2 linked regions of the Variovorax paradoxus genome follow. Each later gene encodes a partner of the first gene's protein in a complex. Links are inferred from orthologs where the notes say so. Each region holds a gene or a part of one and is shown in the gene's direction. Other genes may lie near its edges. The genes, in order: secA and secY.

What was found.
Region 2: the proteins of secA (region 1) and secY are in contact, whole or in part, in a crystal structure (PDB 3DIN), measured with the Thermotoga maritima proteins. The link is inferred for Variovorax paradoxus from one-to-one orthologs. Residues at the interface, in WP_004082002.1 of Thermotoga maritima: Glu261, Ala262, Arg263, Lys300, Ala301, Arg302, Thr303, Ile304, Ile305, Leu323, Tyr324, Asp325, Pro326, Val329, Ser330, Tyr333, Ile336, Lys340, Phe345, Val349, Glu363, Phe364, Tyr374, Ser375, Gly376, Gly377, Glu393, Ile395, Thr482, Ser483; in WP_004081795.1 of Thermotoga maritima: Glu108, Gly109, Glu110, Glu111, Ala236, Glu237, Arg238, Arg239, Ile240, Thr241, Ile242, Gln243, Tyr244, Ala245, Arg246, Arg247, Val248, Thr249, Gly250, Arg251, Arg252, Val253, Tyr254, Gly256, Ala257, Ser258, Thr259, Tyr260, Leu261, Pro262.

Annotation. Positions count from the first base shown.
Region 1 is NZ_CP123990.1:2,700,873-2,716,672, forward strand. The notes cover bases 7,651-11,007. They hold secA (preprotein translocase subunit SecA), read left to right. Parts: upstream 7,651-8,014; coding sequence 8,015-10,807; downstream 10,808-11,007. Other genes in these bases: QHG62_RS13160 (hypothetical protein), read right to left, coding at 7,651-7,823; argJ (bifunctional glutamate N-acetyltransferase/amino-acid acetyltransferase ArgJ), read left to right, coding at 10,835-11,007. In the rest of the region: QHG62_RS13130 (ATP-binding protein), read left to right, coding at 1-2,384; QHG62_RS13135 (response regulator transcription factor), read left to right, coding at 2,408-3,412; QHG62_RS13140 (hypothetical protein), read left to right, coding at 3,492-4,199; QHG62_RS13145 (LysR substrate-binding domain-containing protein), read right to left, coding at 4,217-5,137; QHG62_RS13150 (threonine synthase), read left to right, coding at 5,238-6,449; QHG62_RS13155 (Bug family tripartite tricarboxylate transporter substrate binding protein), read left to right, coding at 6,480-7,463; more of QHG62_RS13160, read right to left, coding at 7,515-7,650; more of argJ, read left to right, coding at 11,008-12,064; QHG62_RS13175 (ATP-binding protein), read left to right, coding at 12,061-12,936; 8-oxo-dGTP diphosphatase MutT, read left to right, coding at 12,933-13,382; QHG62_RS13185 (acyltransferase family protein), read left to right, coding at 13,432-15,399; QHG62_RS13190 (DNA gyrase inhibitor YacG), read right to left, coding at 15,431-15,652; cell division protein ZapD, read right to left, coding at 15,679-15,800. UniProt on the Escherichia coli protein: Required for protein export, interacts with the SecYEG preprotein conducting channel.
Region 2 is NZ_CP123990.1:3,950,578-3,959,080, reverse strand. The notes cover bases 5,205-8,144. They hold secY (preprotein translocase subunit SecY), read left to right. Parts: upstream 5,205-5,987; coding sequence 5,988-7,301; downstream 7,302-8,144. Other genes in these bases: rpsK (30S ribosomal protein S11), read left to right, coding at 7,892-8,144; rpsM (30S ribosomal protein S13), read left to right, coding at 7,514-7,879; rpmJ (50S ribosomal protein L36), read left to right, coding at 7,377-7,490; rplO (50S ribosomal protein L15), read left to right, coding at 5,530-5,961; rpmD (50S ribosomal protein L30), read left to right, coding at 5,333-5,518. Outside these bases: proC (pyrroline-5-carboxylate reductase), read right to left, coding at 1-436; QHG62_RS19100 (esterase-like activity of phytase family protein), read right to left, coding at 433-1,611; rplN (50S ribosomal protein L14), read left to right, coding at 1,827-2,195; rplX (50S ribosomal protein L24), read left to right, coding at 2,209-2,541; rplE (50S ribosomal protein L5), read left to right, coding at 2,553-3,092; rpsN (30S ribosomal protein S14), read left to right, coding at 3,101-3,406; rpsH (30S ribosomal protein S8), read left to right, coding at 3,427-3,822; rplF (50S ribosomal protein L6), read left to right, coding at 3,847-4,380; rplR (50S ribosomal protein L18), read left to right, coding at 4,395-4,760; more of rpsE, read left to right, coding at 4,779-5,204; more of rpsK, read left to right, coding at 8,145-8,296; rpsD (30S ribosomal protein S4), read left to right, coding at 8,427-8,503. UniProt on the Escherichia coli protein: The central subunit of the protein translocation channel SecYEG. Consists of two halves formed by TMs 1-5 and 6-10.

The DNA of each region.
Region 1 (15,800 bases):
CCGACCTGGTCATCAACAAGCCGCTGGGCCTTTCGCCGCCGGGCATCGAGTTCAAGCGGGCGCACTTGTGGGACATCAACCCCGTGGGCGTCGGCGCGATGGCGCTGGCTTCGCTGCTTTCCATTACCGCGCACCTCGGCGTCTTCGGGCCGCTGGCACAAGCCTTTTCGGCACTCATCGCGCTCGGCACGGCACTGGTCGTTTCGCCGCTGATTGCCTGGGCGACCGGCGGCAAGTACTACCTGGCGCGGGGTTCGGTCGGCAATGGCCCGGTCGCCTTTGCCCCGGCCGAGGGCCCGCGTGCGGTTCGCTGGGCGCGCGTCGAGAACGATGTGGACGAGCGCGGTGCCGATGGCAGCTACCAGCGCCTCAAGGTGCAGCACTGCGTGATCTGCGAGCGCGAATACGAGGGCCCGGACATGGCTCATTGCCCGGCCTACCAAGGGGCGATCTGCTCGCTGTGCTGCACGCTCGATGCGCGCTGCGGCGATCTGTGCAAGCCGCATGCGAGCCTTTCGTCTCAGTGGTCGTCGGTGCTGCGCTGGCTGCTGCCGCGCCTCAGTTGGCGCTATCTGGACACGGGGCTCGGACACTTCCTGCTGCTGATGCTGATCATCGTGCCGGTGCTGGCGGTGGTGTTCGGCGTGCTCTACCAGCAGGAGCTGCGTGCGCTGGGCGAAAGCGCCCTGCAGCTCGCATCGCAATCGGAGCTCGCCGAGGCGCTGGCAGGTGTGCAGCGCTCGTCGCTGCGCTCGGGCTTTCTCAAGGCGTACATGGCGCTGCTCGTGATTGCGGGTGTGGTGGCCTGGTGGCTGGTGCTGGCGCACCAGAGCCGCAAGGTGGCGCAAGAAGAATCGAACCGCCAGACCCACTTGCTGATGCGCGAGATCGAACTGCACCGTGCCACCGACCGTGCGCTGCAGTCGGCCAAGCAGACTGCGGAAGAGGCGCGCGAAGTCGCCGAGCAGGCCAAGCTCGCGGCCGAAGAGGCCCGCCGCGCCGCCGACCAGGCCAACCAGGCCAAGAGCCGCTACATCAGCGCCATCAGCCACGAGCTGCGCACGCCGCTCAACAGCATTCTTGGTTATGCGCAGCTCATGGGCGAAGACGCATCGGTGCCGCCGCACCGCCAGCAGGCGGTGGCGGTGATCAAGCGCGGCGGCGAGCATCTGCTGTCGCTCATCGAGGGCACGCTCGCCATTGCGCACATCGAGGCCGGCAAGCTCACGCTGCATGCGAGGCCCATGCGCTTCGCCGACACCCTGCGCGAACTGGCCGACATGTTCGAGCTGCAGGCGGCGGAGAAGGGCCTGCGCTTCCGCTTCGAGACGACGGGAGCCTTGCCCGAGGTGGTGCGCGCCGACGAAAAACGGGTCTGCCAGATCCTCATCAACCTGCTGGGCAACGCGATCAAGTTCACCACCGCGGGCGAGGTGACGCTGCGGCTTTCATACGCACGCGAGTTCGCCTCGGTCGAAATAGAAGACACCGGGCCCGGCATGACGGCCGAAGACATCGAACGCATCTTCGAGCCCTTCACGCGCGGCGATGCGGCTGCGGCCGCAACGCCCGGTGCGGGGCTGGGCCTCACCATCGCCAAGATGCTGACCGACCTGATGGGCGGTGAGATGAAGGTGAGCAGCGCGCCTGGGGAGGGCTCGCTCTTCTGCGTGCGGCTCTTCCTGCCGCGCGTGCACGAGACTGCGGGCGCCTTGGGCCGCGCTGCGCCGGCGCAACGCGTGCGGCGCGGCTACGAAGGGCGCCGCCGGCAACTGCTGGTGGTCGACAACGAAGAGGCCGACCGCGACCTGCTCGGCCATGTGCTGGCGCCGCTCGGCTTTGGCCTGCGCACCGCCGCGAGCGGGCACGACGCGCTCGACCTCATCGCGGCCGGCTACCGGCCGGACGCGATGTTCGTCGACCTGGCCATGCCGGGCATCGACGGCTGGGAGACGATTCGCCGTGCGCGCAAGCTGGGACTGGTCGATGCGCCGGTGGCCATCGTTTCGGCCAATGCCTTCGACAAGGGGCTGGAGAACGACGTAGGCATTGCCCCCGAGGATTTCTTCGTCAAGCCGGTGCGGCACACGGAACTGCTCGATTGGCTCGAGCGGCGGCTCGGCCTGCAATGGACGGACACGGCCGCCAAGCCGCAACCAGCCGCCGCACCCCGCGCCGTGCAGGCGCCTTCGCTTTCGCGACTGCGTGCGCTCGACGAAGCCGTGAGCCTGGGCTACTTCCGCGGCATCATGAACCAGCTCGACGAGATCGATGCCGAAGAGCCCGAATGCAAGGCATGGACCGAGGGGCAGCGCGTGCTCGCTCGGCAATTCCAGTTCGAGGCCATGGGCCGTGCGCTTGCCGCGGCCGTGAGCGCGGCCTGAAAATCGCGGCGAACATCAACCCCATGGAAACCACACCGCTCGCCAAAACGCTGCGCGAACAGGGCGCCAACAGCGACCTGGTGCTGATCGTCGACGACGTGCCCGACAACCTTGCGGTGCTGCACGACGCGCTCGACGAATCGGGCTACACGGTGCTCATTGCCACCAACGGCGAACAGGCGCTGCAGCGCGCCGCGCAGGCCCGCCCCGACATCGTGCTGCTCGACGCGATGATGCCGGGCATCGACGGTTTCGAGGTGGCGCGCCGGCTCAAGGCCGATCCCGCGACGGCGCACATTCCCATCGTGTTCATGACCGGGCTCACCGAAACCGAGCACCTGGTGGCCGCACTCGAAGCGGGCGGGGTCGACTACGTCACCAAGCCGATCAAGCCCAAGGAAGTGCTGGCTCGCATGAACGTGCACCTGCAGGGCGCCCGCCGCGCCCGGCAGGACGCGCGCCAGGCCGGGCAGGCGCGCAATGCGCTCGACGCCTTCGGCTACGCCAGCATTACCGTGCGCCTGCCCGAAGGCCGGCTGATCTGGCAGACCGCGCTCGCGCGCGACCTGCTGCAGCGCTACTGCGACACCCGTGCGCCCGAAACACCGCCGGCCATACTGGAATGGCTGCGGCGCCATGCGCCCGATGCCCGGCAACAGGGCATCGAGCCGCCGGCGCTTTCGATTGCCCAGGGGGCAAGCAGTCTCAGCCTGCGCCTGCACCGGCAGACCGGGCAGGACGACGACGGCGATGAATGGATGATCGTCATGCGCGAGATTTCGGACACGGGGGTGATCGAGGCCATGAGCCTGAGCCTGAAGCTCACAGCGCGCGAGGCCGAGGTGCTCTACTGGGTGGTGAAGGGCAAGACCAACAAGGACATCGGCGAGATCCTCGGCAGCAGCCCCGCCACGGCCAAGAAGCATCTCGAAAGGGTGTACGTGAAGCTTGGCGTCGAGACCCGCACGGCGGCCGCCGGCGTGGCGATCAAGCGCATTCGCGAGCTGCAGCCGCAATTCGAGATCTGAGGCAATGCGGGCGCGCCAGCCGCGTCGCCGGGGCGACTTCCGCCGTCCCTAGAATGCGCGATCCCCGGGGATGCAGGCGATGAAAAATAACAGATGCACGGCAACGATTGGATGGTCCCGGCTCGCCTGGCTTCCGTTGGCGGCCTGCGCGCTGGCGAGCGCAGGTGCGCGGGCAGGGGGCCATTTCGATGTGGACGATGCCGGCACGCTCGATGCGGGCCAATGCCAGTACGAAGCCTGGTGGGGCCGCACCGGACCGGAGCCGGTAACCGGGTTGCACCTCGGCCCGTCGTGTCGCGTCGGGCCTGTCGAACTCGGCTTCAGCTTCGACAGGCTTTCAGCAGAGGGCATTCATACAGTCATCGCCGGGCCGCAGCTCAAATGGAACTTCTTGGGGCCGGCGGCCGATGCACCGCTGAGCGCCGCAATTTCACTTGGAGCTGTGTTCGACGTCAGGCGCGGCGGCCGTGCCGGTGGGCAACTGGTGCTGCCCGTCACGTGGCGGCCGTCGGGCAGCCTGCAAATTCATGCCAACATCGGCGCCGACTGGGCCACGGGCACGGGCGCACGCACGCCGCGCGGCGGACTGGCGGTGGAGTGGGCGCTCGACGAAAAGGTTTCGCTCATTGCCGAGCGTAGCCGTGCATCGGGCGTATGGACTTCGCGCATCGGCGGGCGCTTCAGCCTTACGCCGCTGATCAGCGTGGATGTGAGCGCTTCGAGGACGGGGCCACGCGGCGTGAACGGCTTTGTCGTGGGACTTAACCACGAGTTCGGCTGGAAGTAAGCAGAGGCGGGTGCGAATCAGCGCAGGTAGCGCTGAATGCGCTTTTCGTCTTCCGCCAGCTGCCGGCGCATGAGTGAAAGAAAGTCGCGCGCGGTGGTGGAAAGCACCTTGCCCGCCGGCATGGCCAGCACGCACGAAAAGAACACATCGACCGAGAGCCTCCGCACCACGAGTCCGCGTTCAGCGTAGTCGAGCGCGGTGATCGGGTTGACGAGCCCCACGCCCAGGCCGCGCAAAGCCATTTCGCACACGCTGGCCGCGTAGGGCGTCTGCACCATCACCCGCAGCGCTGCGCCGCGCTCGGCAAGCGCGGCTTCGAGGCCGCGGTGCGAAGGGTCTTCGGGGTTCAGGGCCAGGAAAGGCACTTGCGCGAGTTGCTCCGGCTCGATGCGCTTGAAGCGCGCCAGCGCATGGCCCTGCGGCATCACCACGACGCCGGGAAAGCGTGCGAAGGTCGAGTGGTCGATGCCTTCGAGCGACAGTTCATCGGCCATCAGGCCGAAGTCTGAAATGCCCTTGGCCACGCGGTCGCGCACGTCCTTGGAACTGAGCACCTGCAACGAAACCTGCGGCCAGGGGCTGTCACCGCGCTGTTCCTTCAGGCGTTCCAGTGCACGCGGCATGAAGCCGAGCCCAAAAGCCGGATAGCAACTGAGTTCGAGCTGGTTGGTGCCGAAGTCGCGCAGGCTGCGCATGCGGTGCTCTATGGCTTCCATGCCGATGAACACGCGCTCCACCTCCGTCCACAGTGCGCGCGCCTCGGGCGTGGGCACCAGCCGACCGCCCGTGCGCTGGAAAAGGACCATGCCGGCCTGCGCCTCGAGCCGCTTGAGCGACTGGCTGATGGCTGGCTGGGTCACATGCAGCAGCGCCGCGGCCTTGCGGGTGGAGCCGGCGCGCATCAGGGCGCGGAAGGTCTCTATTTCGGTGAAGCGCATCGATAAGTTTTCTTATCGCTTGAGTATTTCAAGCTAGATGATTTTATTTGCAGATGCCTAAGATTTAGGCACGACTTCCACCTCGATACCACCTGTGAACATGCCTGCGCCCGTAATGCACTTCAAGTTCGCCCCGCCACCAGATCCGTTGGCCGATCTGGCGGGCCCTGCGCGCATCCGCCCGCCCCAACCGGTCAGAAACCCCCACTTGCAGGGCTTTCGGTGCCTGCGCTGCGATGCGCCGTATCCGCTTGCGCTGGCGAACGACGGCTGCCCCGCCTGCCGTGCCACGGGCGTCCATGCCGGCTTGCGCGCCAGCTACCTGCCCGACAGCGGCAGCCCGCTGCCCATGCCCTACGTACCAGGGTTCACGCTGGGCGAGGGCGGCACGCCGCTGCTGGAGATGCCGGAGCTGGCGCGCGAGTTCGGCGTGGCGTGCCTTGCGCTCAAGGACGAATCGTCCAACCCCACCGGCTCGCACAAGGACCGCATGACGGCCGTGGGCGTGGCCCAGGCGCTGGACTTCGGTGCCCACACGCTGGTGCTGGCCTCGTCGGGCAATGCCGCGATTTCCGCGGCGCACTACGCCTGGGCTTCGGGCCTGGGCTGCGAAGTGGCAACCTACGAAGGCCTGCCGGCCGCCTATGCACGGCAGCTCGACGCCCTCGGTGCCCGGCGCTACACCTTCGCCGACAACGCCGGCCGCTGGGCATTCGTGCGTGAGCGCTCACAACATCCGGGCTATTTCGCGCTGACGAACTACCGCCTGCCCGCATTGGGCAGCGCGCCGCTGGCGATCGAGGGCTACAAGCCCATCGCCCTGGAGTGCCTGAACGATGGCGGCCTGCCCGATCACATCGTGATTCCGACGGCGCGCGGCGACCTCGCCTGGGGCATCTACGCGGGCTTTCGCGACCTGCTGGCTGCCGGGCGCATCGCGCGCCTGCCGCGGCTCTGGCTGGTGGAGCCTTTTGCGCGCCTCTCGCGCGTGCTGGCCGGCGGCGCACTCAACGGCGCGTATCCCGGCCACACCGCGCAGTTTTCGACCGCGGGATCGACCGTGACCTTCTTGCAGTGGCAGGCCGCCACTGCCTCTGGGGGAGGCGCGGTGGTGGTCAGCGACGACCAGGCCCGCGCCGCGCGGCAGAAGCTCACGGCGGCCGGCGTGAGTGCCGAGCTCTGCGCCGCGGGCGGACTGGACGCCGTGCGCCAGTTGCGCGAACGCGGCGCCATTGCAGGCGACGCCCACGTGGTGCTGATGCTGACCGCCAACGCCTCGCGCGACCCGAGCTGGCCGGACGAGACCGCCTGAGCTCCCTAGTTACCCAAAGGAATCGAAACCATGCAAGCAATTCAACGCCGCGCCTTCCTGGCTGCCGGTTCGGCCGCTCTCTTCGGCGCCACGGCGCAGCGCGCCTGGGCGGCCTATCCCGACAAGCCCATCAAACTGATCGTGCCGTGGGCGGCGGGCGGGAGCACCGACGCCATCGCGCGCGCCATGGCGCAGCGCATGAGCCAGACGCTCGGCAGCACGGTGATCGTCGACAACCGGCCCGGGGCGGCCGGCCAGATCGGCACCGAGGCGGCCGCCAAGGCAACGCCCGACGGCTACACGCTGGCCATTGTCGAGCTGCCGCACGCCATCGCGCCCGCTGTGACTGCACGGTTGCCCTACGACCTGCTGCGCGACTTCACGCCGGTGACGATGATCGGCACCTCCCCGCTCGTCTTCTTTGTGGGCATGGACGACGACAGCCGCGACTTCAAGACCTTCGTCAAGACGGCTGCTGCCCGGCCGATGCCGCCGGCCATTGCGCACAGCGGAGCCGGCACGGTGAGCCATTTGGCGGCCGAGCTGCTGGCGAGCCGCACCAAGATCAAGTTCAACATGGTTCCGTACCGCGGATCGGCGCCAGCCCTTACCGATGTGGCGGCGGGCACGGTGGGCGGGCACTTCGCGACGCTGGCCAGCGGCTCCAGCCTGATGGGTGCCAACCGGATCCGCCCGCTTTTGGTGACGAGCGCGCAACGGGTGAGCCTTCCGGGGCTCAAGGAGGTGCCCGCGCTGGCGGAAAGCGGACTCAAGGGGATGGAGATCGACCAGTGGTGGGCACTGGTGGCGCCCGCCACCACGCCACTGGAAGTGATCGAGCGGCTGCGGCGCGAAGCCATCGCTGCGCTGGACCATCCATCGGTGAGGGAGCGCATGACGTCGCTCGGCGTGCAACTGAAGGGTTCCACCACGGGCGAGCTGCGTGCTTTCATGCGTGCGGAGGCCGAGCGCTGGCAGAAGGTGGCGCACGACATCGGGCTTCAGCCGCAATAGACGGGATAGAGATGGCCGGGGGCCGTGGGCCCGGTCGGCCGCCTTTTTCTTTCAGCGCCCGGATTGGACCTTGATCCGGATCGTGTTCACGTCCCAGCCCCGGTTTCGCAGCCGGGTGACCAGCATGGGCGCCAGCTGGCGCAACTTGGCGGCCGCGGCGCTGCCGTTGACCAGCAGGCACCACACGTCCCCTTCGGCCGGGCCAGCCTGCACGGCCGGGCGCATGGCCGGCGGGATCAATCCCTCCACGGCCCGGAGCCGGTCGCCGGAGTCGCGCGCGCGCGCAATCAGGCTCGCCAGGGTCGGCGAACCTTCGGCGGCCTGGTGCAGCGTGACGGGCGGGACGGAGCGGCGATTCATGGGTAATCCGGAGGGTGGAACAAGGGCAGCTAAAATGCCCGGTTTGCCGACGCTTGCGCCGGCAGATCCGGTCTGAGCCGCTTGCTTTCGAGGCTTGCATTCGAAGAAGGCGCGCCCAACTGCTTTCACCATATCTTAGGGAATCCGGTCGCAGTGCCTGTTGTGTCAGGTGCACGCCCATCTCCACGCCAATGGCAACCAACTTCCTGACCCAGATTTTCGGCAGTCGCAACGACCGGCTCCTCAAGCAGTATCGCAAGACGGTGGAGCGCATCAATGCGCTGGAACCCGAATTCGAGAAGCTCACCGACGACGGGCTGCGCGCCAAGACCCAGGAATTCAAGGACCGCATCGCCAAGGGCGAAACCCTCGATGCCCTGCTGCCCGAAGCTTTTGCCACGGTGCGCGAAGGCTCCAAGCGCGTCATGAAGATGCGCCATTTCGACGTGCAGCTGCTCGGCGGCATGGCGCTTCACAACGGCAAGATCGCCGAAATGCGCACCGGCGAAGGCAAGACCCTGACAGCCACGCTGCCGGTGTACCTGAATGCCCTGTCGGGCAACGGCGTGCACGTGGTCACGGTGAACGACTACCTCGCCAACCGCGACGCCCAGTGGATGGGCCGCCTGTACAACTTCCTGGGTCTTACGGTGGGCATCAACCTGCCGCAGATGCCGCGCGAGGAAAAGCAGCAGGCCTACGCGAGCGACATCACGTACGGCACCAACAACGAATACGGCTTCGACTACCTGCGCGACAACATGGTGTACGAGCCGGGCGACCGGGTTCAGCGCACGCTGAACTACGCCATCGTCGACGAGGTGGACTCCATCCTGATCGACGAGGCCCGCACGCCGCTGATCATCAGCGGCCAGGCCGAAGACCACACCGAGCTCTACCTGGCCATCAACAAGGTGGTGCCCCTGCTGACCAAGCAGGAAGGCGAAGCCGATCCGCGCACGGGCGAGGGCGTCACGGTGCCGGGCGACTTCACGGTCGACGAGAAGACCCACCAGGTGTTCCTGACCGAAGACGGCCACGAGAAGGCCGAGCAGCTGCTGAGCGAATTCAAGCTGCTGCCCGAAGGCGCCTCGCTCTACGACCCGGCGAACATCACGCTGATGCACCACCTGAACGCCGCGCTGCGCGCACGGCACCTGTACCACCGCGACCAGCATTACGTGGTGCAGCAGGGCGAAGTGGTCATCGTCGACGAATTCACTGGCCGCCTGATGACGGGCCGCCGCTGGAGCGACGGCTTGCACCAGGCCGTCGAAGCCAAGGAAGGCGTGCAGATCCAGGCCGAGAACCAGACGCTCGCCTCGATCACCTTCCAGAACTACTTCCGCCTGTACAACAAGCTGGCCGGCATGACCGGCACGGCCGACACCGAGGCCTACGAGTTCCAGGAAATCTACGGTCTCGAGACGGTCATCATTCCGCCGAACCGCATCAGCAAGCGCGAAGACCAGCTCGACCGCGTCTACAAGACCACGCGCGAAAAGTACGAAGCGGCCATTCAGGACATCCGCGAGTGCTACGAGCGCGGCCAGCCGGTGCTGGTGGGCACCTCGTCGATCGAGAACTCCGAAATCATCGACGGCCTGCTCACCAAGGCGGGGCTCCCGCACCAGGTGCTCAACGCCAAGCAGCATGCGCGCGAAGCGGACATCGTGGCGCAGGCCGGCCGCACGAAGATGATCACCATCGCGACCAACATGGCGGGCCGCGGTACCGACATCGTGCTGGGCGGCAACATCGAGAAGATGATCGAGGCGGTCGAGCAGGACGAGTCGCTCGACGAAGCTGCCAAGCAGGCCGAAGTGGCACGCATCCGCGCCGAGTGGACCAAGGACCATGAATTCGTCAAGTCGCTGGGCGGCTTGCGCATCATCGCGACCGAGCGCCATGAGTCGCGCCGCATCGACAACCAGCTGCGCGGCCGTTCGGGCCGCCAGGGCGACCCGGGTTCTTCGCGCTTCTACCTGAGCCTGGACGATCCGCTGATGCGCATCTTTGCGGGCGACCGCGTGAAGGCGATCATGGATCGCCTGAAGATGCCCGACGGCGAAGCCATCGAAGCGGGCATTGTCACGCGCAGCATCGAAAGCGCGCAGCGCAAGGTCGAGGCGCGCAACTTCGACATCCGCAAGCAGCTGCTCGAATACGACGACGTGTCGAACGACCAGCGCAAGGTGATCTACCAGCAGCGCAACGACATTCTCGACGCGGCCGACCTGACGGCGCAGATCGCGGCGCTGCGCGAGGGCTGCTTTGTCGACCTGGTGCGCCAGTACGTGCCGGCCGAATCGGTCGAGGAGCAGTGGGACCTGGCGGGCCTGGAGAAGACGCTCTTCAGCGAATGGGGCATCGACATGCCCCTGAAGAGCGAAGTCGAGGCCGCCGAGGCCGTGAGCGACGAAGACATCGTCGAAAAGGTGGTGAAGGCCGCCAACGACACCTTCGACGCCAAGGTGGCGCTGATCGGCCAGGAGAACTTCACCCAGTTCGAGCGCATGGTGCTGCTGCAGAGCATCGACACGCACTGGCGCGAGCACCTGGCTTCGCTCGACTACCTGCGCCAGGGCATCCACCTGCGCGGCTATGCGCAAAAGCAGCCCAAGCAAGAGTACAAGCGCGAAGCCTTCGAGCTCTTCGGCCAGCTGCTCGATTCGGTCAAGAACGAAGTCACCCGCCAGCTCATGACGGTGCGCGTGCAGTCGGGCGAGCAACTCGAGCAGGCGGCGGATGCGCTCGAGAGCCGCGGCGAAAACGTCTCGAACATCACCTACAGCGCGCCGACCGAAACCGGCGAAGTCGAGGTTCGGCTCGACGAAGAAAACCAGCGCCGCATCGCGGCTGCCGGCTTGGGCCTTGGCACGCTCAGCGCCGAGGCGGCTGCCTTTGCGCGCGTCGGCCGCAACGACCCGTGCCCTTGCGGCAGTGGCAAGAAGTACAAGCAGTGCCACGGCAAGCTCAGCTGACCCAGAACCTCCGGAAGAGAAACCTCCATGCCCGTGAACCTGTCCGCTCCTGATCCTGCCGCCTTGTTCGCGGTGCCCGGCGTCCGCATCGGCGTGGCCGAAGCGGGTGTGCGCAAGGCCAACCGCAAGGACCTGACCGTCGTGCTGATCGACGAAGGCTCGGCGGTTGGAGGCGTGTTTACCCAGAACCGCTTCTGCGCGGCGCCGGTGCAGGTCTGCCGAGACCATCTGGCGGCCAACTACGGCATTCGCGCGATGGTCATCAACACCGGCAACGCGAATGCCGGCACCGGCGAAGACGGCTTGATGCGCACGCGCTCCACCTGCATCGCACTGGCGCGCCACCTCGAAATCGCACCCGAGCAGATCCTGCCGTTCTCGACCGGCGTGATCATGGAGCCGCTGCCGGTGGACCGCATCGAAGCCGGCCTGCCCGCCGCGCTGGCCGACGCCTCGGAGAACCACTGGGCGCGTGCTGCCGAAGGCATCATGACTACCGACACGATTCCGAAGGCCTTCAGCCAGCAGATTCAGGTCGGCGGCGCCACGGTCACCATCACCGGCATCAGCAAGGGCGCCGGCATGATCCGCCCGAACATGGCCACCATGCTGGGCTTCATGGCCACCGACGCGAAGATCGATCCGTCGTTGATCCAGCCGCTGGCCAAGCGCTTGGCCGATGCCTCGTTCAACCGCGTGACCATCGACGGCGACACCTCGACCAACGACTCCTTCGTGGTCATCGCCACGCAGAAGGCCGCGCACGCAACCATCACCTCGCTCGAATCGGCAGAGGGCCAGGCACTTGTGGCCGCCATGCAGGACGTGGCACGCAAGCTGGCGCAGGCCATCGTGCGCGACGGCGAAGGTGCCACCAAGTTCATCACCATCCAGGTCGATGGCGGCCGCAATCCGGAAGAATGCAAGCAAGTGGCCTATGCCGTGGCGCATTCGCCGCTGGTCAAGACGGCTTTCTTTGCGAGCGACCCGAACCTGGGCCGCATCCTGGCGGCCGTGGGCTACGCCGGCATTGCCGATCTCGACCAGACCGGCATCGACCTGTTCCTGGACGACGTGCACGTCGCGGTGAAGGGCGGGCGCAATCCGTCGTACCGCGAGGAAGACGGCCAACGCGTGATGAAGCAGAGCGAGATCACGGTGCGCATCGGCCTGGGCCGCGGCAACGCGAGCGAAACGGTGTGGACCTGCGACCTGAGCCACGACTACGTGACCATCAACGCCGACTACAGGTCATGAATGAGCAGTTCCAGAAGCTGATCGAGCGCGCCGAGCAGCTGATCGGCCGCATCGAATCGATCTTGCCGCAGCCGCTGGCTGCACCTGCCGACTGGAACGCGTCGATCGCTTGGCGCTATCGGCGCCGCAGCTCGGGCCATGGCGTGCTCGAGCCGGTGAAGCATGTGGCCGCAATGGCGCTCGATTCGCTCAAGGAAATCGACATCCAGAAGGAAAAGATCGAGCGCAACACGCGCCAGTTCGTCGAAGGCAAGCCGGCCAACAACGTGCTGCTGACCGGCGCGCGCGGCACGGGCAAGTCGTCGCTCATTCGCGCCTGCCTGCAGGCCTATGCACCGCAGGGGCTGCGCCTGATCGAAGTCGACAAGGCCGAACTGACCGACCTGCCGGACATCGTCGAGGTGGTGTCGCAGCGGCCCGAGAAATTCATCGTGTTCAGCGACGACCTGAGCTTTGACGAAGGCGAGCCGGGCTACAAGGCGCTGAAGTCGATTCTCGATGGCTCGATTGCGGCGGCCACGCCCAACGTGCTGATCTATGCGACCAGCAACCGGCGCCACCTGTTGCCCGAATACATGAAGGACAACCTTTCGTACACCCACACCGAGGACGGCGAAGTGCACCCCGGCGAGGTGATCGAAGAGAAGATCTCGCTGTCGGAGCGCTTCGGCCTGTGGGTCAGCTTCTATCCGTTCAGCCAGAACGAATACCTGGCCATCGTTGCGCAGTGGCTCTCGTCCTTTGGCGTTGGTCAGGCGGCGATCGAGGCGGCGCGGCCCGAGGCGCTGGTGTGGGCACTCGAGCGCGGTTCACGCAGCGGTCGCGTCGCCTACCAGTTTGCGCGCGACTACGCCGGGCGGGCCGGCGCATGAGCGCACAGCCGCAACCACAGGGCCGCAAGCACACCGAGGTGGCTGTCGGCGTGCTGATCCGTTCGGCCGACGACGCGCTGCTGCTGTCGACCCGTCCGGCAGGCAAGGCATACGCCGGCTTCTGGGAGTTTCCGGGCGGCAAGATCGAGGCCGGCGAAACGGTCGAGCAAGCGCTGCGGCGAGAACTGCAGGAAGAGCTCGGCATCACCATCGCGGGGGCAGAGGTCTGGAAGGTCACTGAGCACGACTATCCGCACGCGCTGGTGCGGCTGCATTGGTGCAAGGTCACGGCGTGGAGCGGCGAGTTCGAAATGTGCGAAGGGCAGGAAATGCGTTGGCAGCAGCTGCCGCTGGATGTGACGCCCGTGCTGCCCGGCGCCATGCCGGTGCTCGAATGGCTGGCCCAGGAGCGCGGTCTTCCTCATGCTGCCGGGTCGGCGGCGTAGGCTCCCAAAAATAATCAGAACCGCCACACGCGTTCAACGACCCGACTAGATGCTGCATCCCAAGTACCGACCGGACATAGACGGCCTGCGTGCCATTGCCGTGGCCTCCGTGGTGATCTATCACGCCTTTCCCGGCGTGCTGCCCGGCGGTTTCATCGGTGTGGACATCTTCTTCGTGATCTCGGGCTTCCTGATCTCGACCATTCTCCTGCAGAGCCAGGTGGCGGGCGATTTCAGCTACCGCGACTTCTACGCACGGCGCATCAGGCGCATTTTCCCGGCGCTCATCCTGGTGCTCTTGGCTACCTTGTGCTTCGGCTGGTACATGCTGCTGTCCGACGAGTTTGCGCAACTGGGCAAGCAGGTGACGGGCGGTGCGGCCTTCTTTGCCAATTTCGTGTTCTGGGCCGACGCGGGTTATTTCGATTCGGCCGCCGAAACCAAGCCGCTGCTGCATCTGTGGTCGTTGGGTATCGAGGAGCAGTTCTACATTTTCTGGCCGGTGCTGCTGGGTGTGGCCTGGCGCCGCCGCTGGCCGATGATCCGCGTGATCCTGGCGATTGCGGTGGTGTCGTTCCTGGTCAATGTGCTCACGATCCATCCGTTTCGCACGGCGGCTTTCTATTCGCCGGCTTCGCGCTTCTGGGAGCTGATGGTGGGCGGCATCCTGGCGTGCATGCGGCTGAAGCCGGCGGCGCCGAGCCGTTTGCGCAGCCATGTGCAGTCCTTCGTCGGCGTGGGCCTGCTCGGACTGGGGCTGGTGATGATCCGCGGCGACAAGGCTTTTCCCGGCTGGTGGGCGCTGCTGCCCACGCTGGGTGCGGTGAGCTGCATTGCGGCCGGGCCCACGGGCTTCCTGAACAAGTACCTGCTGTCGAACCGGGTGATGGTGTGGATCGGGCTCATCAGCTATCCGCTCTATCTCTGGCATTGGCCGCTGCTTGCTTATGCGCGCATCCTCAGCGACGGGTTGCCGTCGCTGCCTGTGCGCGCGGGGGCCGTCATTGCCAGCGTTGTGCTGGCCTGGCTGACCTACAGGTTCGTCGAGCGCTACACGCGCACGCGCACCGGCCCGGGTCTGCTGCGCTTGCTGGCGGGCTCGGGGGTGGCTTTGGTTGTCGTGGGGCTGGTGGTTTTCTCTGGCGTGCTGCAGCCGCGCCACCACGACATTCGCCTGCAGCAGATTTCCGAGGCCGCGGCCGACGTGGGCTACTACGACGATTTCAAGAACTACGAACTAGGGCGGCATCTGCTCTATCGGGTCGGCAATGGGCCGCGCAAGAGCCTGCTGGTCGGCGACAGCCACGTGCAGCAATATGGTCCGCGCGCAGAGGAGCTCGCGCGCACCGTGCCCGACAAGGCAAACACCATCTACTTTGCAACGCAGGGGTCTTGCCCGCCGATTCCCGGTGTTTACGCGGATGCGAACATAGGGTGCGCCGAGCGGCGCACGGCCGTGCTGGATTTCGCCCGCGGCCCAGAGATCGACACGGTAGTGATCGGCGGCTGCTGGAACTGCTACTTCATCGCGGGCGGCGCACCAGGCTATTACTTCCGCGATGCGAGTGGCGCGGCCCACCAGTTCCGCGGCGGCGACGGCATGGCCCTGGCGTTCGACTCTCTCGGCCAGCTGCTGCGAGAACTGTCAGGCAAGGGCAAGAAGGTTTTTCTGCTGCTCGACATTCCGGTAGCACCCGATTTCGAGCCGAAGCGCCTGCTCGAAGGCAGCCGATTGACCTCCATGAAGGTCTCGACCACAACCCCGACGCTGCCGATACCGCAGGACCAGCGCGAGTTGAACGATCGCCTGCGGCAGATCGGTCTTGCAAGCGGCGTGGAAGTGATCGACGCCGTTGCGAACCTGTGTACCGCGGACGGCCAGTGCCTGCGCACCATGTCCGACGGTGCTCCCGCCTACAAGGACGCGGGCCACTTGCGGCCCAAGTACACCCGCTCGTTTGCAACCTACATGGACCGCGCGCTGCTGGACGAAGGCGGCGCGGCGCCGAAGAAGTAGCGCGAAGCCGCTGCGGTGGCCGCGGCGCCTTTTACTGCTTCAGCTTGGGGTCGCCGAAGGTCTCTTCGTCCGGCGGCTCTTCGGCGGGCATCCTGAATTCCTCGTTGGCCCATGCGCCGAGGTCGATACCCTTGCAGCGCGCGCTGCAGAAGGGCCGATAGGGGTTGCTGGCGGCATAGATGCTGTCACCGCCGCAGGCGGGGCAGCGGACGATCCGCTCGCCGATGTCGTTGTGGGTCCTGCCGTTGCTCATGGCGTGTCGTTGATGCGCTGCTGCGCTCAGGCGCAGAGCGTGAGTTCGAAGGCTGCGTCTTCCGTGCTCTGGTGCAGGCGGTCGTCGGCCTCGTGGCGCATCATGCGCACCGAAACCATGAGCCGGTTGCCGCTGATTTCAGGCACCA
Region 2 (8,503 bases), 1.2 Mb from region 1 along the record:
CGTAGAGACCGGTCATGCCCTGGCCGACCAGCGCCGGCGTATTGGGCATGGCGCGCACCACGCGCTCGCTGCCGAGCCAGCGTGCGATGCTGTCCGATGGAATGCCCGCCGCGACGCTCAGGTGCAATGCGTTTTCGGCAAAGGCGCGCACCGGACGGGCGGCTTCCGCAAAGGTCTGCGGCTTGACCGCCCACACCACCACCGCGCAGCGCGAGAGGGCTTCGCTCGCCTCGGCCTGCGCGATGATGCCGAAGGACTGCGCCAGCTTCTGGCGGGCTTCTTCGAACGGTTCGACCACCTCGAAAGCGTCGGCGGGCGTGCCCTGCTTGATGAGGCCGCCGATGATGGCGCTGGCCATGTTGCCGCCGCCGATGAAGGCGACGGGAGGAAGCGGTGCCGGCGCGGTGCGGGGCAGGAAAGTGACGGCGATGGTCATGGTCGGTCGGTGTATTCGAATGCCGCGAACTGGGTTGTCTGCAGCGGGTTGAAATTGTCGTCGCTCACCACGACCAGCATGCGTTTGTCGTCCGGCAAGGCCGGGCCCCAGCAAAGGCCTTCGGTGTTGTCCAGGCGCGAAAGGCCGAGCGAGGCGAAGTCGGCGACCAGCTCTTTTGGCGCCGGCCGGTGGTTGCCTGTGGCGAGCACGTCGGTATTCAGCACATCGGTCGCGTCGCGGATTTCGATCTCGTAGAGGCGCAGCGAGTTTCCGGCGCCGGTGGCGTAGGCGCGCTCGAGCACCAGCATGCGGTCGTTGTCGAGCATCAGGATCTCGCTGATGCCGTTGTCCGCATGGCTGCCGGGGAGGAGCGGCCGCAGCGGAATCGGGTCGGGAACGTAGGCTATCTGACAAACGGCCCGACCGGTTTCCAGGTCGACCTGGGTCAGCCGGCAAGGGCCTCCGGCCGCCTGGGTGGTGGGAACCGGGCCGTCCTGGATCAGGGCGTTTTCCATCGCGAGCCAGGCATGGCGGCCGTCCGGCGTCACCGCCAAGCCCTCGAAACCCAGGTTGTCGCGCGGGCCTCGCTGCCGCGCCGGATCGGGAGTGAACATGGCCGGCAGCGGGAATTCGCGAAGCAGGCGGCCATCGCGTGCCGATTCATAGAGGGCGGGACCGAATCCGCGCAGGACATCCCCTTCGCTCACCCAGAGCAGGGTGCCGGCCCCTGGCCGCACGCGCAGCGATTCGGGGTCTGCCACAGGGGTGCCCGGGTCGGCGCGGCGCCGGTCGGGCCAAGGCCCGCCGCCGGGTCGTTGCAGCTGAACCACATCTTTCGGGGCGGGCGCCTGCGCCCAGGGCGCGGGCCACGAGGCGGTATAGAAACGTGCGGGGCTCAAGTCAGATCGGTCATCGCTGAGTAGCAAGTACTCGCTTCTTTCAACGTCGTAGTCAATGCCGGAAAGACCGCCCGCCGTCGTGCCCTGTATATTCAGCCGGTGCGGCCAGTGGGCCTCCGCGATGCGGCGCAGTCGTCCCGCCCCTGGCAGCGGCATCGCCGGACTTCCGCAGCCCCACAGTCCCGAGCCAGCGAAAGCGGCGGCTACGCCGGCCAGCAGCAGCCGGCGACGCGCGGGTGATTGGGCTTCCTGCGGGTCTGGAATAAAGGTGCGCACGCCGCCAAGTCTAGTTCCAGCGCATTTCCGGGCCAGAAGGCAGTTGACAGCCTTTTGCCTGCGTGCCACAATCGCTGGCTTCGCTTCAAAAAGGCGAAGCTTTCAGCCCAAAGCGGAAGTGCCTCGAGTGGTTCGAGGTGCAGACGACGGGCCCAAGACTGACCGCAGCGTCTCCCTCCTGGAGGCGCATCGGTACAAGTTGGGAACTACTAGCAATGATCCAAACTGAATCCCGGCTCGAAGTGGCCGACAACACAGGCGCGAAGTCCGTCCTGTGTATCAAGGTGCTCGGTGGCTCCAAGCGGCGTTATGCCAGCGTGGGCGACGTCATCAAGGTCAGCATCAAGGAAGCCGCTCCGCGTGGTCGCGTCAAGAAGGGCGAGATCTACAGCGCAGTGGTGGTCCGCACCGCCAAGGGCATCCGTCGCGCCGACGGCTCCCTCGTCAAATTCGATGGCAACGCAGCCGTGTTGCTCAACGCCAAGCTGGAGCCGATCGGCACCCGCATCTTCGGACCGGTGACGCGCGAGCTGCGCACCGAAAAGTTCATGAAGATCGTGTCGCTGGCCCCCGAAGTTCTGTAAGGACAACAACGCCATGAACAAGATTCGCAAAGGCGACCAGGTCATCGTGTTGGCCGGGCGCGACAAAGGCAAGCGCGGCGTCGTCTCGCTGCGCAAGGACGATTCGCACCTCGTCGTCGAGGGCGTGAACATCGTCAAGAAGCACGCCAAGCCGAACCCCCTCAAGGGTACGACCGGCGGCATCGTCGAGAAGACCATGCCCATCCACCAATCCAACGTGGCGATCTTCAATGCCGCGACCGGCAAGGCCGATCGCGTGGGCATCAAGATCACCCAGGGTGCTGACGGCAAGCGCGTGGCTGTTCGCGTCTTCAAGTCCAGCGGCGACGAAATCAAGTTCGCCTAAGAGGTACTCACATGGCACGTCTCCAACAACACTATCGCGAAAAGATCGCGAAAGACCTGACGGAAAAGTTCGGCTACAAGTCGCCGATGCAGGTCCCCCGCCTCACCAAGATCACCCTGAACATGGGTGTGGGTGAAGCTGTCGCCGACAAGAAGGTTCTCGACAACGCTGTTGCCGACCTCACCAAGATCGCCGGCCAGAAGCCCGTGGTCACCAAGTCGAAGAAGGCTATCGCCGGTTTCAAGATCCGCGAAAACCAACCTATCGGCTGCATGGTCACGCTGCGTGGCGTGCAGATGTATGAGTTCCTGGACCGTTTCGTGACCATCGCGCTGCCGCGTGTTCGCGACTTCCGCGGCATCTCCGGCCGTGCGTTCGACGGCCGTGGCAACTACAACATCGGCGTCAAGGAACAGATCATTTTCCCCGAGATCGAATACGACAAGGTCGATGCCCTGCGCGGTCTCAATATCAGCATCACGACGACGGCCAAGACCGACGAAGAAGCCAAGGCGCTTCTCGCTGGTTTCCGTTTCCCGTTCAAGAACTGAGGTGATCTGTGGCTAAAGCATCTTTGATCCAGCGCGAACTCAAGCGCGACAAGCTGGTCGCCAAGTACGCTGCGAAGCACGCGGAACTGAAGGCAATTTCCAACGACGTGAAGAAGAGCGACGAAGAGCGCGCTGCTGCCCGCCTGGGCCTGCAAAAGCTCCCGCGCAACGCGAACCCCACGCGTCAGCGCAACCGCTGCGAAATCACCGGTCGCCCCCGTGGCACCTTCCGTCAATTCGGTCTGGCCCGCGCCAAGATCCGCGAACTGGCTTTCAATGGCGACATCCCCGGTGTCACCAAGGCCAGCTGGTAAGCCAGGCAGGAGCAAACAACATGAGCATGAGTGATCCCATTGCCGACCTGCTGACGCGTATCCGTAACGCGCAGATGGTGGCGAAGCCCACTGTGTCGGTCCCGTCTTCCAAGGTGAAGATCGCGATCTCGCAGGTCCTGAAGGACGAGGGCTATATCGACGGTTTCCAGGTCAAGACCGAAGACGGCAAGTCCGAACTCGTCATTACCCTGAAGTACTACGCTGGCCGTCCGGTCATCGAGCGCATCGAGCGCGTGAGCCGCCCCGGCCTGCGCGTCTACAAGGCCAGTGCTTCCATTCCGCAAGTCCAGAACGGCCTCGGTGTTGCGATCGTCACCACCCCCAAGGGCGTGATGACCGACCGCAAGGCGCGCGCTACCGGTGTCGGTGGCGAAGTGCTGTGCTACGTCGCCTAACCGAGACATCGAGGAGTAACTGAAATGTCCCGAGTAGGAAAAATGCCGATCACCATCCCCGCAGGCGTGGATGTGTCGATCAAGGAAGACCAGATCAGCGTCAAGGGTACGGGCGGCACGCTCAACCTCGCACGCAACGCACTGGTCAAGATCGTCAGCAATGACGGCAAGCTGAACTTCGAGCCCGCCAACGAATCGCGTGAAGCGAACGCAATGAGCGGCACGATCCGTCAGCTGGTGAACAACATGGTGGTTGGCGTGACCAAGGGCTTCGAGAAGAAGCTCAACCTGGTCGGCGTCGGCTACAAGGCCGCAGCGTCCAACAACAAGTTGAACCTGCAAGTCGGTTATTCGCACCCGGTCAACATCGACATGCCGCAAGGCATCACGGTGGCCACCGCGACCCCGACCGAAATCGTGATCAAGGGTGCTGACCGTCAGCGCGTTGGTCAAATCGCCGCTGAGATCCGCGCTGTTCGTCCGCCTGAGCCTTACAAGGGCAAGGGCATCCGTTATTCGGACGAGAAGATCGTGATCAAAGAGACCAAGAAGAAGTAAGGGGCAGCAAAATGATGTTGACCAAAAAAGCACAGCGTCTTCGCCGCTCGCGCCAGACCCGCATCCGCATCGCGACGCAGGGCGTGGCCCGTCTGACGGTGAATCGCACCAACCTGCACATCTATGCCACCGTCATCTCCGACGACGGCACCAAGGTGATTGCCACCGCATCGACGGCCGAAGCCGAAGTGCGCACGGCACTCGGCGGCTCGGGCAAGGGTGGCAATGCCGCCGCTGCAACGGCCATCGGCAAGCGCATCGCTGAAAAGGCGAAGGCTGCCGGCGTCGAGAAGGTCGCCTTCGACCGCGCAGGTTTTGCGTACCACGGCCGCGTCAAGGCGCTGGCCGAGGCGGCCCGCGAAGCCGGTCTGCAGTTCTAACCGGACACGAGATTCAAAATGGCAAAGATTCAAGCAAGAACGCAGAACGAAGGCCCTGAAGACGGTTTGCGCGAGAAGATGATCGCGATCAACCGCGTCACCAAGGTGGTGAAGGGTGGTCGTATCCTCGGTTTCGCAGCACTCACCGTCGTGGGCGACGGCGAAGGCCGCGTCGGCATGGGCAAGGGCAAGTCGAAGGAAGTGCCTGCTGCCGTACAAAAGGCGATGGAAGAAGCCCGTCGCAACCTGGCCAAGATCTCGATCAAGAACGGCACGCTGCATCACCGCGTGACGGGTCATCACGGCGCCGCTTCGGTCGTCATGATCCCCGCACCGAAGGGTACCGGCATCATCGCCGGCGGCCCGATGCGCGCCGTGTTCGAAGTCATGGGCATCACCGACATCGTGGCCAAGAGCCATGGTTCATCGAACCCCTACAACATGGTTCGCGCCACGCTCGACGGGTTGAAGAACTCGACGACCGCGTCCGAAGTGGCTGCCAAGCGCGGCCTGACCGTCGAAGAAATCTTCGCCTGAGCGCAAGCTCTCGCAAGGCTGAAGGAAGCATTCAAATGACGACGCAACAACAAACCCTCAAGGTGCAATTGGTCAAGAGCCCGATTGGCACCAAGGAATCGCATCGCGCGACCGTGCGTGGCCTCGGCCTGCGCAAGCTCAACAGCGTGAGCGAGCTGCAAGACACCCCCGCGGTGCGCGGCATGATCAACAAGATCAGTTATCTGGTCAAAGTTCTGTAAGAGAGACTGATATGGAACTCAATGGCATCAAGCCGGCAGCCGGCGCCAAGCACGCCAAGCGCCGTGTTGGCCGCGGTATCGGCTCCGGTATCGGCAAGACCGCAGGTCGCGGTCACAAGGGTCAGAAGTCGCGCGCAGGCGGTTTCCACAAGGTCGGCTTCGAAGGCGGTCAAATGCCGCTGCAGCGTCGCCTGCCGAAGCGTGGCTTCAAGTCGCACCTGCTGAAGTTCAACGCCGAAGTCACGCTGACTGCCCTCGAGCAGCTCGGCCTGGCCGAAGTGGACATCCTGGCGCTCAAGCAAGCCGGCCTCGTGGGCCAGCTCGCCAAGGTCGTCAAGATCGTCAAGACCGGTGAACTCACCAAGGCCGTCAAGCTGACGGGCGTGGGCGCAACCGCTGGTGCCAAGGCTGCGATCGAAGCAGCCGGCGGCAGCATCGCCTGATCACACTGGACTGAAAGAAGTTCTTCGTGGCAACTAACGCGGCAACGATCGCAAAAACAGGCAAGTTCGGCGACCTCCGCCGCCGGCTCGTCTTTTTGCTGCTCGCGCTCGTGGTCTATCGGATCGGCGCGCACATTCCTGTGCCGGGCATCAACCCGGACCAGCTGGCTGCGTTGTTCCAGGGCCAGCAGGGCGGCATTCTGAGCCTGTTCAACATGTTCTCGGGCGGGGCGCTGTCGCGCTTCACCGTGTTCGCGTTGGGGATCATGCCGTACATCTCGGCGTCGATCATCATGCAGTTGATGACCTACGTGGTTCCTACCTTCGAGCAATTGAAGAAGGAAGGCGAGGCTGGCCGTCGCAAGATCACGCAGTACACGCGCTATGGCGCACTCGGTCTGGCCTTGTTCCAGTCGTTCAGCATCGCAGTGGCGCTCGAGTCGTCTGCCGGCCTGGTCAACTCCCCCGGTTTCGGCTTCCGCCTGACCGCGATGGTGAGCCTGACGGCCGGTTCGATGTTCCTGATGTGGCTTGGCGAGCAGATCACCGAGCGTGGCCTGGGCAACGGCATCTCGATCCTGATCTTTGCAGGTATCGCGGCCGGTCTGCCAAGCGCCATCGGCGGTCTCGCTTCGCTGGTGACCACCGGTGCAATGAACCCGATCGTTGCGCTCTTCATCATCGCGATCGTGGTGCTGGTCACCTACTTCGTGGTGTTCGTCGAACGCGGCCAGCGCAAGATCCTCGTGAACTATGCGCGGCGCCAGGTTGGCAACAAGGTCTATGGCGGCCAGTCGTCGCACCTGCCCTTGAAGCTGAACATGGCCGGTGTGATTCCGCCGATCTTCGCCTCGTCGATCATCCTGCTGCCCGCAACGGTGGTTGGCTGGTTCAGCACCGGTGAAGGCGGTTTCCGCTGGATCAAGGACATTGCCAGCGCACTGCGCCCGGGCGAGCCGATCTACGTGCTGCTGTACGCTGCCGCGATCGTTTTCTTCTGCTTCTTCTACACGGCACTCGTGTTCAACAGCAAGGAAACGGCCGACAACCTGAAGAAGAGTGGTGCTTTCATTCCTGGCATTCGCCCGGGTGACCAGACCGCTCGCTATATCGACAAGATTCTGGTTCGCCTGACGTTGGCCGGCGCGGTGTATATCACCTTCGTCTGCCTGCTGCCCGAGTTCCTGATCCTGAAGTACAACGTACCGTTCTACTTCGGTGGTACCTCCCTGCTGATCATCGTGGTCGTCACGATGGACTTCATGGCCCAGGTGCAAAACTACATGATGTCCCAGCAGTACGAATCGCTGCTGAAGAAGGCCAACTTCAAGACATCGTAGGGCCGTGAGTTTCAGTATTGAGAATATTGGGTGTGGGCGGTGTACCGCCACGTTAAACAGTTTTAGGAGAATGAAATGAGAGTTTCGGCTTCGGTCAAAACCATCTGCCGTAATTGCAAGGTCATCCGCCGTAAAGGTGTGGTGCGTGTGATTTGCACCGACCCGCGCCACAAGCAGCGCCAGGGTTGATTGAAGAGTATTAGAGGACGCACATGGCACGTATTGCTGGCATCAACATTCCGCCGCACAAGCACGCTGAAATCGGCCTGACCGCCATCTTCGGCATCGGTCGCACGCGCGCCCGTCAAATCTGCGAAGCGAGCGGCATCGAATATTCGAAGAAGATCAAGGACCTGACTGACGCCGATCTCGAAAAGATCCGCGACCAGATTGCCTTGTTCACCATCGAAGGCGATCTGCGTCGCGAGACGACGATGAACATCAAGCGTTTGATGGACATCGGCTGCTATCGCGGCTTCCGTCACCGTCGCGGCCTGCCGATGCGCGGCCAGCGCACGCGCACCAATGCCCGCACCCGCAAGGGTCCGCGCAAGGCTGCGCAGTCCCTGAAGAAATAAGGATAGACCAGCATGGCTAAAGCACCTGCAAACAACGCCGCACAGCGCGTTCGCAAGAAGGTTCGCAAGAACGTTGCGGACGGCATCGCCCACGTGCATGCCTCGTTCAACAACACCATCATCACGATCACCGATCGCCAGGGCAACGCCCTGTCGTGGGCTTCGTCGGGTGGCCAGGGCTTCAAGGGCTCGCGCAAGTCGACGCCGTTCGCTGCGCAGGTTGCTTCCGAAGTTGCCGGCCGTGCTGCTGTCGAGCAAGGTATCAAGAACCTCGACGTCGAGATCAAGGGCCCCGGCCCCGGTCGCGAATCGTCGGTGCGCGCACTGGCTGCGCTCGGCATCCGGATCAATTCCATTGCCGACGTGACGCCCGTTCCGCACAACGGCTGCCGTCCCCAGAAGCGTCGCCGCATCTGATCGTCAGTCCGCAAGGCGCAGCCGGCTCTTGAGCGGCTGCGCATTTGTTTTTTAACTAAGCCCACCGCCATCCGCGTTTTCGCCGATGGCTCCCGCAGGCAACTGCGGCAGATGACACAAAGGAAACCACGTGGCACGCTACCTCGGCCCCAAGGCCAAACTTTCCCGCCGCGAAGGCACCGACCTGTTTCTGAAGAGCGCCCGCCG